Regions from separate parts of the Bacillus marinisedimentorum genome, predicted to be linked through region 2. Evidence: riboswitches for the same ligand, from Rfam matches in the RefSeq annotation. Region 2 holds a riboswitch; each other region holds the start of a gene.
The links. Region 2 has a riboswitch for S-adenosylmethionine ahead of A4U59_RS14965 (methionine biosynthesis PLP-dependent protein). Riboswitches for the same ligand answer to the same signal wherever they lie in the genome.
Positions count from the first base shown of each region.

Region 1 (3,110 bases), on a different contig from region 2:
GTTCACCGGTCCCCAATTTATTTTATCTTTTGTGGAGGCTTCTTCTACAATAAATTTATCTTTAGGGGAGCGCCCGGTATATTTTCCGGTTGTAGCCCTGAGTGCTCCGGTTGATGTCAAAACCCCTTCATTGCGGAGAAGCGCCTTTTCAGTCAATTCTGGTACGGATAGGTTATGCCGGACATTATTGCCATTCAGGATGGCGGCCAGGCCGGTTGTAAGATCTACTGAGTTCATTACACAAACCTTCTTTCTTCATAATATGAGATTCCTTATGAGACTCCGCTGTGGAACAGAAGGTGTAAAATCTTTGGTCCCATAGGGATAAATGACCGAGTTTTACACTTGATTCGATATGCTAAAAATAGTATAACACATTTATTTTTTCAGTCTACACTAAACAAGTTGCTTACCTGAAAAATATACTTATATATGCCCGTCTCTTCATCAGAAAACACTTATTTTGCAATTTTTTATAAAAATTTTCAAGTTTTTCTCTTTAAAAGGAAAATGTGTTCTAATATTGAAATCCCTTTCAATACGTTTATGTATCAATATGATACAAATGCACTTACTGTGCCTTAGGTAAGCTGTTGGCATTACTTTGTACAGATTCAGGAACTGAAATACATTTGAATTTTGCTGGCCACAGGGAATGAAAAGTTTGTGAAGGAAACGGATGAAAAGGGCTGTGTCAGGCGTGAACAATGGCAGCCTGTTACCTGTAAAATTGAATAAGTTTGGTTATAAGCAGACACCGTAAGAAAGGAATATAACGATAATAGAAGGAATGGATGTTTATATTATTCACACAATAAACGAGGAAACTGCCTGAAACGTCCGGATGTTCATGACGGTTTTATTGACATGGTTCGACCAATGCGTTATGATAGCACGCGAACGGATACTCTTATCCCGAGCTGGTGGAGGGACAGGCCCAACGAAACCCGGCAACCGTCACCCTATGTGAAAAGGTGCTAACCTGAGCAAGGCGGACAGCCTTGATCGATAAGAGCGAAAGGCAAGAGCGTAAAACCTTTCCTCAAACGGGAAGGTTTTTTTATACTTTCAGCCCATCTTTAGGCTTTGGAAGTATAGCAACCTGCCGGGCAGCGGAGTTAATTGCTGCAAGGGGGGATCATTTGCCTGTTATTGCCGCTGACAGGACTCTTTCAGGCATCAAGAGGCCAAAGAGGAAGTTAATTTATAATCCCTTTAGGGAAATGAGTACCGTATCAATCAGCAGTCTTTATTTAAGGAGGTACTAGTGTTCCATGACAAAAACCCGCCGTTTGTTTACGTCTGAATCGGTGACAGAAGGGCATCCCGATAAAATTTGTGACCAGATTTCAGACGCCATTCTTGATGCAATTTTAAAGAGCGACCCGAATGCACGTGTCGCCTGTGAAACAACAGTAAATACAGGGCTTGTCCTTGTAACAGGTGAAATTACCACTTCGACATACGTGGATATTCCGAAGCTTGTGCGTGAAACCGTAAAAGGAATCGGATATACACGGGCAAAATACGGATTTGATGCGGAAACTTGTGCAGTTTTGACATCTATCGATGAGCAGTCCCCCGATATTGCGATGGGCGTTGATAAGGCTCTTGAGGCAAGGGAAGGGCAAATGACAGATGCCGAAATAGAAGCAATCGGAGCCGGCGACCAGGGCTTGATGTTCGGGTACGCCACAAGGGAAACAGAGGAACTGATGCCTTTGCCGATTTCACTCGCGCACAAGCTTGCCCGCAGGCTGACAGAAGTCCGCAAAGAAGAAATCCTCCCATACTTACGCCCTGATGGAAAGACACAGGTGACGGTGGAATATGATGAAAATGACAATCCTGTCAGGATTGATACTATCGTCATTTCGACACAGCACCATCCGGAAGTTTCGCTTGAACAGATTCAGCGGAATATCAAAGAATATATCATCAAGCCGATTGTTCCTGAAAACCTGATTGATGAAGACACGAAATTTTTCATCAACCCGACAGGCCGGTTCGTCATCGGCGGTCCGCTCGGTGACGCCGGTTTGACTGGACGAAAAATCATTGTCGATACGTATGGAGGCTATGCCCGCCATGGCGGAGGGGCCTTTTCCGGTAAGGATCCGACAAAAGTGGACCGTTCCGCAGCATATGCGGCCCGTTATGTCGCCAAGAATATCGTAGCTGCAGACCTTGCTGACAAATGCGAGGTGCAGCTTGCTTACGCCATCGGTGTTGCCCAGCCTGTTTCCATCTCAATTGATACGTTCGGAACAGGAAAAGTTTCTGAAGAGAAACTGGTGGAAATGGTCCGCCAGACATTTGATTTACGTCCGGCAGGCATCATTAAAATGCTTGACCTGAGAAAACCGATTTACAAACAGACAGCGGCATACGGTCATTTCGGCCGTACGGATATCGATGTTCCGTGGGAAAAAGCCGATAAAGCCGGCGCGCTGAAGGAACTCGCTTCTGCTGAATAAGTGTTTGGATAGTGTTAAAATCACTGCTGAATCTTTTAAGCAGTTCATTCTGTAGAGAATCCTGAACAATAATAAAGGCTCAGAATCGTTTTAATTAGCGGTTCTGAGCTTTTTTTAGAGATTACCCACTTAAGGCCAGTCGGAAAATTTCTTTCCTTTAGTGTGAGGTGTAATTCATGGGGTCTGTTCGCGGAGCTGTTTGGGGAGAAATCCGGTCAGAGGGCCTGAGCGCGCAGCTTTTTGGCGCGAAATAATGCTTGAACGGCGTGAAACAAACCAAGTGGCGTGAAAGCGGGCTATATCGGCGTGAAACGTAATCGGTTTGGCGCGAAAACCGGGAGAAACGGCGCGAAAGCCGCACCCTGGATGTAGCGTAAAGCCGGTCGGCGCGAAAACCCGCTCCTATGGCGCGAAAATTCGTTTGAATGGCGTGAAATCACCCGTATGGCGTGAAAGCGAACAGTTGTGGCGTGAATTTTGAAGGAGTTGGCAAGAAAAGCGGCAGATTTGGCTCGAAAACCAGGAGAAACGGCGCGAAAGCCGCACCCTGGATGTAGCGTAAAGCCGGTCGGCGCGAAAACCCGCTCCTATGGCGCGAAAATTCGTTTGAATGGCGTGAAACCACCCGTATGG
Region 1 is NZ_LWBL02000029.1:53,883-56,992, reverse strand. Features, by position in the region: gene pckA (phosphoenolpyruvate carboxykinase (ATP)) at 1-237, opposite strand, end outside; SAM riboswitch class I at 908-1,015, shown strand; gene metK (methionine adenosyltransferase) at 1,275-2,477, shown strand.
Region 1: another riboswitch for S-adenosylmethionine. It lies ahead of metK (methionine adenosyltransferase); the one in region 2 lies ahead of A4U59_RS14965 (methionine biosynthesis PLP-dependent protein).

Region 2 (3,110 bases):
AACTTTCTCGCTCAACAGGCTCTCTGCCTGCTCAGTAAAGCTGGCCCTGATTTCTGCCAGTGATGCCTCGCTTTTCCGGATGCCGCGCAGGCCGCCGATGGTGCCTAACACGTATGCTTTTTCCCCTGCTGCCTGTTTGGCGAGTTTTGCTGCCGCTGTATTGATTTCCGAAACTTTGTCTTCCAGTCCGTACCGGGCGAGCTTGATGCGGTTCGCGCCGTATGTGTTCGTCTGTATGACATTCGCGCCGGCGTTCACATACGCTTTATGGACATTCAGCACATCGTCAGGCTTCGTGACATTCAATTCTTCAAAACAGGTACTGATTCCGTTCGTATATAACAGAGTTCCCATCGCCCCGTCACCTATTAAAATACCATCCTGTAAATCTTTCAAAAATCCCATGCTTCCCACTCCTCTCCTTTTTATTGGACCGCCTTTGCCTCTTTCATGCCGCTGAAAGCAAGTTCAAGATCGTCTATCAAATCATATACATGTTCAATCCCGACGGAGAAGCGGAGCAGCCTGTTGCAGACCCCGTTAGCGGTTCTGATTTCCTCCGGGATATCCGCATGGGTCTGTGTGGCCGGGTACGTGATGAAGCTTTCCGGGCCGCCGAGGCTTTCCGCAAAAGTGATCAAGCGGAGGTGCTGCAGTAACGGCTCCACCCATTCTTCTTTTTCCAGCCGGAACGACAGCATGCCGCCGCGCCCCGGGTAAAGGACATCCGTCACTTCTTCCCGTTCCGCCAAAAACGCCGCAATCCGTTTGGCATTGTATTCATGCCGTTCCATCCGGAGCGATAATGTCTTCATCCCGCGCGCCAGCAGCCAGGAATCAAAAGGTGACAGGACAGCGCCGCTCGTGTTCTGGTAGCTGCAGATTTGCCCGCAAATTTCTTCCCCTTTTACTGCAAGCAAACCCGCCAGTACATCATTGTGACCGCCAAGATATTTCGTCGCACTGTGGATGACGATATCCGCCCCTTCGTCGAGCGGTTTTTGCAGGATCGGCGTGTAAAAAGTGTTATCGACAATCAAAAGCAGCCCGTGTTCTTTCGCAAACTCGGCCGCCTCCCTGATGCTCACTTCTTCCATCAACGGGTTCGTCGGCGTTTCCAGGAAAACCGCCTTTGTGTTTGCCGTTCTTCTTTCCGCAAAATCCTCAACTGTTTTTCCATATTGTATGTTGATGCCGTATTGCTTCCAGCTCGTTTCAAAAAGCCGGTATGTGCCGCCGTACAAATCGGCCGATACAAGCAATTCGTCTCCAGGCGCGAACAAGCAAATGAGGGCCTGTATCGCTGCCATCCCTGAACTGAACGCGAATCCTTCATCCCCATTTTCAAGACGGGCAATCGCATCTTCCGCCACTTCCCTCGTCGGATTGCCGGTACGTGTATAATCATAGCCGCCCGTCTGTCCGACCTGTTCATGCCGGTATGCAGTCGAGAAATAAACAGGGTGGTTGACTGCCCCTTTTTCATCTGTCCTGTTGCCGATCTGTGCCAAAATTGTATCTGTATGCTGTCCCATACGTTCTCCTCCTTGTTGTCATGATGGAAATGCCAGAATTGCCGCCACTATCCGAAAACGTTCATCGCTTTAACGCAGCAAACAGTAAATATAATAAAAAAAGCCTTTTCTGGAAGAAGAGGCTTTACAGATTCATGTATTTCCCCTTATCTCCCAGGCTTCTGCCTGGCTGGACGTAGCACCGGGCCTTTTCAGGCTGGTTGCTGAGATATCACAGGGCCAGATCCCTCCATCTCTCTTGATAAGTGTCGGTCAGACTATTCAATTGATCATTGTTTTTACCACTTTACAATGGAAAGCGCTTTAAACGCAAGAGAATTTTTTAAAAATTTTCATTTTTTTCTCTAAGCAATCTCTTCCACCTGCTCACTCATATAAAAATGACTTCCTTAATAAAATGCCAGAGGGAGGAATTCAGATGAAAAAGATCCGGCCTTACTTAACAACAAGAAGCCTTCATCCGGAAAATCAGGAGGCGCCGATTCATTTCTTGCACAGTGATCATATTCCCGGGAAGCTTTTTTACCGGCGCAACCATTTCGCTTACCCGGAAAACGTGAGCCCTGCCGGACATCTGCTTATCAGCGGGCTTGTCCGGCAGCCTTACTTGTTCCGCTATCAGGACTTCCACTCCATGCATTCAAAAACCATTACAGCTGTTTTGGAATGTGCAGGTAATAAACGGGCAAACTTCAAGCCGGCAGTATTCGGCGAGCAATGGGAAGACGGCGCAATCGGAGAGGGCCGCTGGACAGGAGTGCCGCTGCATCATCTTTTTTCCATGACAGGTCTGTCATCTTCAGCCAAAGAGGTTGTTTTTGAAGGATGGGATAAAGGAGAACGGACAGATATGGATGGAACGGTTCCCTTTGCCCGCAGCCTGCCGGTTGAAAAAGCACTGCATCCAGACACGATTCTTGCCTATGAATACAATGGCAGGCCTCTCTCATTTAAGCATGGATTCCCCCTTCGCCTTATCGTCCCGCAATGGTACGCTATGTCCTCGGTAAAATGGGTGAAACGAATAACGGTCATCGATCATAAGTTCCAGGGACCCTTCCAGTCAATCGATTATAACTATTATCCCCACCCCGACAGCGACTGGGACAAATTTCCTGTAACGACAACTCATGTCAATTCAATCATCCAAAAACCGCTGGACTACGAAATTCTGAATACCGGCATACATGAGATCAAAGGGATTGCATGGTCTGGTGAAGGAGAAATCACAGCAGTGGACATCAGCCTGGACGGCGGCCAGACATGGAATCAGGCAGGGTTAAGCAAACCGGCAAATGAACAGTACGCCTGGACAAAGTGGAGCATCGACTGGGAAGTGAGAGAACCCGGGGAGTATGAAATCAGGGCCAGGGCGTCTGACTCCGCCGGCAGGACTCAGCCGGCAGAGGCCTTTTGGAACCGGAAAGGATATGGATATAATGCTATTCAGGCGGTGCACGTGAAAGTAGAATGAGGGAGTGGAAAGGACGGAACAAGGGGCTTTGATTTATAGTGGAGAAGTTATTTAGGGGCGGGTATGCCTCATGAGGATTGGATCTGAGCGGTGTATCGATT
Region 2 is NZ_LWBL02000049.1:69,735-72,844, reverse strand. Features, by position in the region: gene A4U59_RS14970 (bifunctional homocysteine S-methyltransferase/methylenetetrahydrofolate reductase) at 1-405, opposite strand, end outside; gene A4U59_RS14965 (methionine biosynthesis PLP-dependent protein) at 426-1,535, opposite strand; SAM riboswitch class I at 1,679-1,783, opposite strand; gene A4U59_RS14960 (sulfite oxidase) at 1,954-3,009, shown strand.

Region 3 (3,110 bases), on a different contig from region 2:
TGACAGTGCTGTATTCCCCTTTGCGAGATATGTCATGACGTTGGATGCTGTACCGCCGGGACAGCTGCCGACAAGAATGACCCCCGCTGCAATTTCGGGAGGCAATTCCAGCAAAACAGCAAGTCCGTATGCGACAAGGGGCATGACCACAAACTGCGCGCCCACGCCGATCGCCACTTTTTTCGGCTGCTGTGCGACAGCCTTGAAATCGCTGAACGTCAGGGTCATGCCCATGCCGAACATGATGATGCCGAGTAAAATCGCTATGTACGGCCCAATCCAGGTGAATCCTTCCGGATACAGAAAGCCGAGGACAGCAAATAACAGAACCCAGACAGCAAAGGTGTTTCCTGCGAATGTACTCGCTCTGGCAAGTGATTTCAAAAAAATCCCTCCTAAAGTTTTAAATCCCATTATACGTACAATTCTGAATATTTCAATACTGAAATGCAAAAAAGCATTAAAGGATACACTGAGGTGAAATGTGACTGAAAAGGGGCAAAAAAAAGGCCGTTATATGAACACTATTGCCTGGGTGGAAACATCGCTGTTTTTCATTTCAACTTTCTGGTAAATTTGACGTAAGTTATGGAGAAAATGACTGCTTTATATTTTTACATAAGGAGAGGGATATGATGAAGGAAATCGAAGTAACTGCCGCAGGTTCTGAAAAGAAGGGATGCGGCTGCAAGAACAAGCATAAGCATGGAGGACATGGAAAGGGAAGCTGCAAAAGCAATCATGAGGGGCATCACCATAAGCATGGCGGGGGAGGATGCGGCTGCAGCCATAAACATGATGAAAAAACTGCTGAGTAGGAAGACATATCTCAGAGTAAAGTAAATCCGCCGGAATCTCGTAATAAACGTCAGCTATAAGGCGGACGAATGGGAATGCTGGCAGCGATATTCCTGAACATGTTACAGGAGGCGCGAAACAATTAGTTATAGAAACAATTAGCCGGGTATCGTCCTCTGGCGAGAGCTGGTTCAAATGAGAGGAACGGTCAGTCAAGAATCGTTATCTTTTTGTATAACAATCCGGCATACTTTAGAGATGGTACCCGGATAAATTTCGGTCTAACTGCCAGTTTTCAGAAAAATTGTTTTTTTTGTGCAACAATGTGCAGGTCACCCTATTTTTTGGCGGTTCGTATGGTACAATGGAAATATCAATAAGGTTATCAGGAGTGGACGAGAGATCTGGCTCTTTGACTCCACAGCAACCTGCCGAAAGGGACAAGGTGCTCCAACCAGCAAAGCTGCGCTTTGAATGATGGCAACGGAGGAAACTCTTTTTGCGCCAAAGCGAAAAGGGTTTTTATTTTCTCCGGAAACAGGATTCCTGTTTCGTTATCATACCTCTCTTGATACCTTGACCATATTCTCAAGGGGAGATTCTTGATGAACATCAATGGAACCGCACGAGGGCACATGGCGAAAAGTATGACGCCGGCCAGGTTCATCGGACATGTGGTGAATTTCATGGACCGGCAGCTTAAAGAGTTTGATGCTCATGCAGAAGCAACATTGAATCCGTTTTACAACCGCTTTTATGTCAAAGTTCTTTATGAAGGGCGTTATCATATCCTTTCCTTCTCGGATGAGTCGGTAAAAGGGTACCAGAGAAGAGGCCCTTACGCGCTTGACCGCGAAATGTGGAACAGCCTTTTTGACAGGGGATTGTATATCCCGGTAAAAGGCCGCTACTTGACAATGATGTACGCAGGATAATGGTATGTATTGAGCAGGCTGCAGCAAACAGCCTGCTCTTTTTTTTAGACTGGTTCCGGCACCCGCACGTGAAGTGGAGGAGGGATAATCCATCCTTTTTCTTTGTTGAGGCGGAGCATCCGGGCACCGAATTGCGCCTTATTCAAATGGAATTGGCCGAACATCATGGCAATGTCCTCACGTGTTGCCTGCCCCATGGCCTGGCTGCACGCGACAAGGCCTTCCGCCAGATTTTTGGAAAGGGCCGCGCTTATTTCCGGGTCGTTGATTCGTGCCCCCGCCGGGATTTGGTCAAGGCTGGCTTCCGGGCGTTCAGGCGGTACAGGCGGCAATGCAATGCCGTTTTCTTTCAGAACAGTTTCCACTTGTTCGATTTCCGGCTTCGAACTGCGAAGCATTTCATCGATCAAGTTACGGAGATCCTCATCCCCTGTATGGTTCATGTAAGTTTGAAGTGTGGCGACACCCGCTTTTGAAGCTGCATAGTAGCTCCACACCGCAAAGACTTCTCCATAATGAAGTGGCTCATCGGTTTGATTTCCGCTCAATACTCCCATAACGACACTCCTTAATGTTTTTAAATTCATGAAAAGGCTCCTTCGTGCAAGTGAATAGTGTTGCACGCATATATCTTTTGCGTATCGGGTGTTTTTTATCGAAGGGATTAAATTACAAAGAAGTAAAAAAGTACGGTTGACAATTTGTAGTTAGGTGCGTACACTGTCAACAAGATGTTTGAATATTCAAAAGCGGTATTCAAACATGCAGGAAAGAGCAGAGTACAGAGCAGAGCTGAGAATGAGAAGATGAGTTGAGGACAGTATAGAAGAGGAAAAGAGCAGAGTTCAGGAAGTGATCAGGGGCGGAGTGTGCCCATATTTCATCTTTTTTTATCCTCCATTTTTTACCTCAACCCCTCATTCTCCATCAACAATGGAGAGGTGAGTCTATGCATTCCTATTCCTTACAATCCTTTTTACGTGATGCTAAAACGCATCACACCATTCCTTTATCAACCGGTTTTTACAGTGACACACTGACGCCGGTCCGTATTTTCCAGAGCCTGGATGAAGAAGCGGCATTTTTGCTTGAAAGCAATGAAGACGGCCATGAGCGGTCCCGTTTTTCGTTTATCGGCTTAAAACCTTTTATGGAAATCCGCGAGAACACTGGAACTTTTCAAGTTGAAGAGTTAGAAACAGGGCATATCGTACAGATGCCTTCTTTTAAAGATGCTTTTGATTATGTACAGAACAAGCTTATAGTCAAAACACCCGGCATCAATGCTTCTTTTTCAGGGGGCGGCGTTGGTTATATGACTTATGAAGCAGTTGCCGATTTCGAAAAGATTCCGTTCCCGGTCACAGACCCTCATCC
Region 3 is NZ_LWBL02000052.1:6,605-9,714, reverse strand. Features, by position in the region: gene A4U59_RS15855 (bile acid:sodium symporter family protein) at 1-384, opposite strand, end outside; gene A4U59_RS21865 (hypothetical protein) at 706-843, shown strand; SAM riboswitch class I at 1,178-1,282, shown strand; gene A4U59_RS15845 (hypothetical protein) at 1,404-1,733, shown strand; gene A4U59_RS15840 (DUF3231 family protein) at 1,778-2,320, opposite strand; gene trpE (anthranilate synthase component I) at 2,683-3,110, shown strand, end outside.
Region 3: another riboswitch for S-adenosylmethionine. It lies ahead of A4U59_RS15845 (hypothetical protein); the one in region 2 lies ahead of A4U59_RS14965 (methionine biosynthesis PLP-dependent protein).

Region 4 (3,110 bases), on a different contig from region 2:
CTAATACAATCCCCAAAATGAAAGTGGCGGCAACAGAAATCACAGTCATATACAATGTTTCCAGCGTCGCTTCCCAGACTTTATCCCAAATGACATTTTCAAACACTTTGCAGCACCTCTGCTTCCACTCCGCGTTTCCTGATATGGCTGATTGCCCGGTTCACTTCATCATCATCTCCGGAGAAATGGACAAACAATGTCCCATATGTGCCGCTGTTTGTCTGCTGCACTTTGCCCTGCAGAATGTTGACGATCACTTCGAATTTCTTAATCGTTTCATTTATGACAGGCTCTTCCGCGTCATTCCCGATGAACGTCAGTTGAATAACCTTGCCGTGTTCATACTGGGCAAGCAGATGCTCAATCGTTTCTTCAGCTTCATCAGGCTCGGTCACCTGTTTCACAAACCGTCTCGTCACTTGCTGTTTCGGTTTTCGGAATACATCTCTAACGTTTCCTTCTTCAACAACACGGCCGTTTTCCATAACCGCTACCCGGTGGCTGATTTTATGAATGACATGCATCTCATGAGTAATCAACACAATTGTCAGGCCGAATCGCTCATTAATATCAACGAGCAGGTCAAGAATCGAATCGGTCGTTTCCGGGTCAAGTGCAGATGTTGCTTCATCGCATAGCAGCACTTTCGGATTATTGGCAAGGGCGCGTGCGATTCCGACACGCTGTTTCTGGCCTCCGCTCAACTCAGATGGATATGCATCTTCGCGCCCCTGCAGGCCGACAAGCCGAATCAGCTCGAGGACCCGTTCGTTCCGTTCCTTTTTGGCTACTCTTGATATCTCGAGCGGAAATGCAATATTATCATAGACCGTTCGTGACCAGAGCAGATTGAAATGCTGAAACACCATTCCGATCTCCTGGCGGGCAAGCCTGAGTTCACGGCCGGATAACGTATTCATATTCCAATCACCGACTGTGATTGTGCCTCCTGTAGGCTTTTCCAATCCATTAAGCATACGGATCAGCGTACTTTTCCCTGCACCGCTGTATCCAATAATGCCGTATATTTCACCGTTTTGGATCGTAAGGTTTACATCTTTGACAGCTTCGATCGGTCCCTTTTTGGACTTAAAGACTTTCTCGATATTGGATAACTGTATCATGCTGTTTCCTCATTTCTTCCATAAATAATGACATCTGCATTTTAAGGCGCATCCAAAAAAAGTGTTCACCCATTCAATATAAAAAAACCTTTCTGCACAGATGAGCAGAAAGGTTTAATGAACAATTCCTTTCTCTCATCTCCCAAAGCCTCAGCTTTGCAGGAATTGGCACCTTTACAAGCATCATGCCTGCCGGTTGCCGGGTTTCATCGGGCCAGTCCCTCCACCTCTCGTGATAAGAGTCAATCACACTTTATTGAGTTAAACGACTAATGTTTTTGAAACTAATGAAGATATTAGCACGCCTATCATTAGCTGTCAACAAAATAGTCCAAAAAAACAGCTTAAACGACACGGGCTGACAATTGCGTACAGCCGCCTTTTCCTTTACGATGGGAAACAGAAACTTGATGAAGTTTAACATGAAAAGAAGAACACTGCCGGCAGCTTACCCAGCGGAAACCGGCTATAGTTGGGAGGATGGTTTGATGAAGGCACCGGGGTTCACATTAAAGGACATACAAACAGGAAACCTTGTATCTTTGGATGACTACAGAGGAAAAAATGTCATGATCACGTTCTGGGTATCATGGTGTCCGGACTGCCAGCGGGATTTGCCTCAAAAAGATGCTTTTTATAAAACACTTCCTGCAGAAACAGACCTGGCATTCATTACAATCAACGTAACAGGGCGTGAGGCCAGTACGGAAAACGCTTTAAAGATGGCACGCGAACAGCAGTGGACATTCCCTATCCTTATGGATGAGGGGACAAACGCATATGATGCCTATCAATGCACAGGGGTGCCTGCCACATTTTTGCTTAACCAGCATCATGAAATCGAAGCCTCATTTGATGACCGTGCTGATTTCATGGACATCATCCAATCACTCGGCACACTGCTCAAATGATGTTTTGGCCGTGATGCTTGCTCATCAGAAAAAGGGACTCCAGCCAGAGCTTATTCCTGAATGTACACTTGACTGAGAGCTCTTTATCCCGTTCAAGGGTGCGGAGCGGCTTCATTCCGGTTATCAAATTCACGAGCGCTCCATCGCACCCGCGAATAATTATGTCCGGGCATGTGTCCGGAAGCGCATATAAAAGTCGCAGCCCTTTATCTGACAACTCCACTGCTGCAGCCTCCTCTTCCGAAAAGAAGAACATCATCATTTCTGGTTTTTTGAATAACGGCTGTAGATGAGGAGCATTTCCCGCACCTGCTATCATTTTTGTTAGCGAAACCACAAACATGTTCATCACCGCTTTCAAGGAAACATCTTTACCCTGGAATTCGCCTTCCCCATCGAATTTCCTTGAAAAATCGTCCGACAATATTTTCAAAAAGCGGATGTGCGGCTGTTTGTGTAAAAGTTGACACGCTGCAGATCGGAAGTTATATTTGCGCATTAAGGCAGAACCCGGTCATTTTTTGTCACTCAGTGCTTCACCGTTACCAAAACAGAAAACACAGGCTTTAAAAAAGCCTGTGTCATTATTTCCCGAGAAATAAGGTAATATGTAAAAACAAATCGCCTTTTTCTCCGCTATTTATTGGTTATTTTTGCCGTTGGAATTATTTTGCTGTTTGTTGACTTTGTTTTTACCCTGGCTGTTATTTTGCTTTTTATCTTTCTGTTTGTTGCCGCCAGCATTACTCTTGCCTTCTTTATCAACTGAATCGGACTTATTCATTGAGCCATTATTTGTTTTTTTTTCAGCGTTTCCTTTTCCATTCCCGTTGGAATGACCATTTGACTTTCCAGTCTGGCCCGGCGGTTCCTTGTCTTCAAACCCAGGAGCGCCCTGCTTCTCGTTCTTCTTTATTTGGCCAGGTGCATTTGAATTAGGTACGGCTTTTTCATCTTTATTGCCTCCGGCATGCTGAATATTTACTCCCTTTCCATTTTTATCCATTTCAGGGCGTGGTTCGGCTTTCTTTTTCAGTTCAGTTACTGAAAGTGTCTTAGCCTCATCCATTGTCAG
Region 4 is NZ_LWBL02000005.1:172,910-176,019, forward strand. Features, by position in the region: gene A4U59_RS01305 (methionine ABC transporter permease) at 1-49, opposite strand, end outside; gene A4U59_RS01310 (methionine ABC transporter ATP-binding protein) at 99-1,124, opposite strand; SAM riboswitch class I at 1,257-1,366, opposite strand; gene A4U59_RS01315 (peroxiredoxin family protein) at 1,547-2,035, shown strand; gene A4U59_RS21585 (hypothetical protein) at 2,028-2,468, opposite strand; gene A4U59_RS01325 (anti-sigma factor domain-containing protein) at 2,676-3,110, opposite strand, start outside.
Region 4: another riboswitch for S-adenosylmethionine. It lies ahead of A4U59_RS01310 (methionine ABC transporter ATP-binding protein); the one in region 2 lies ahead of A4U59_RS14965 (methionine biosynthesis PLP-dependent protein).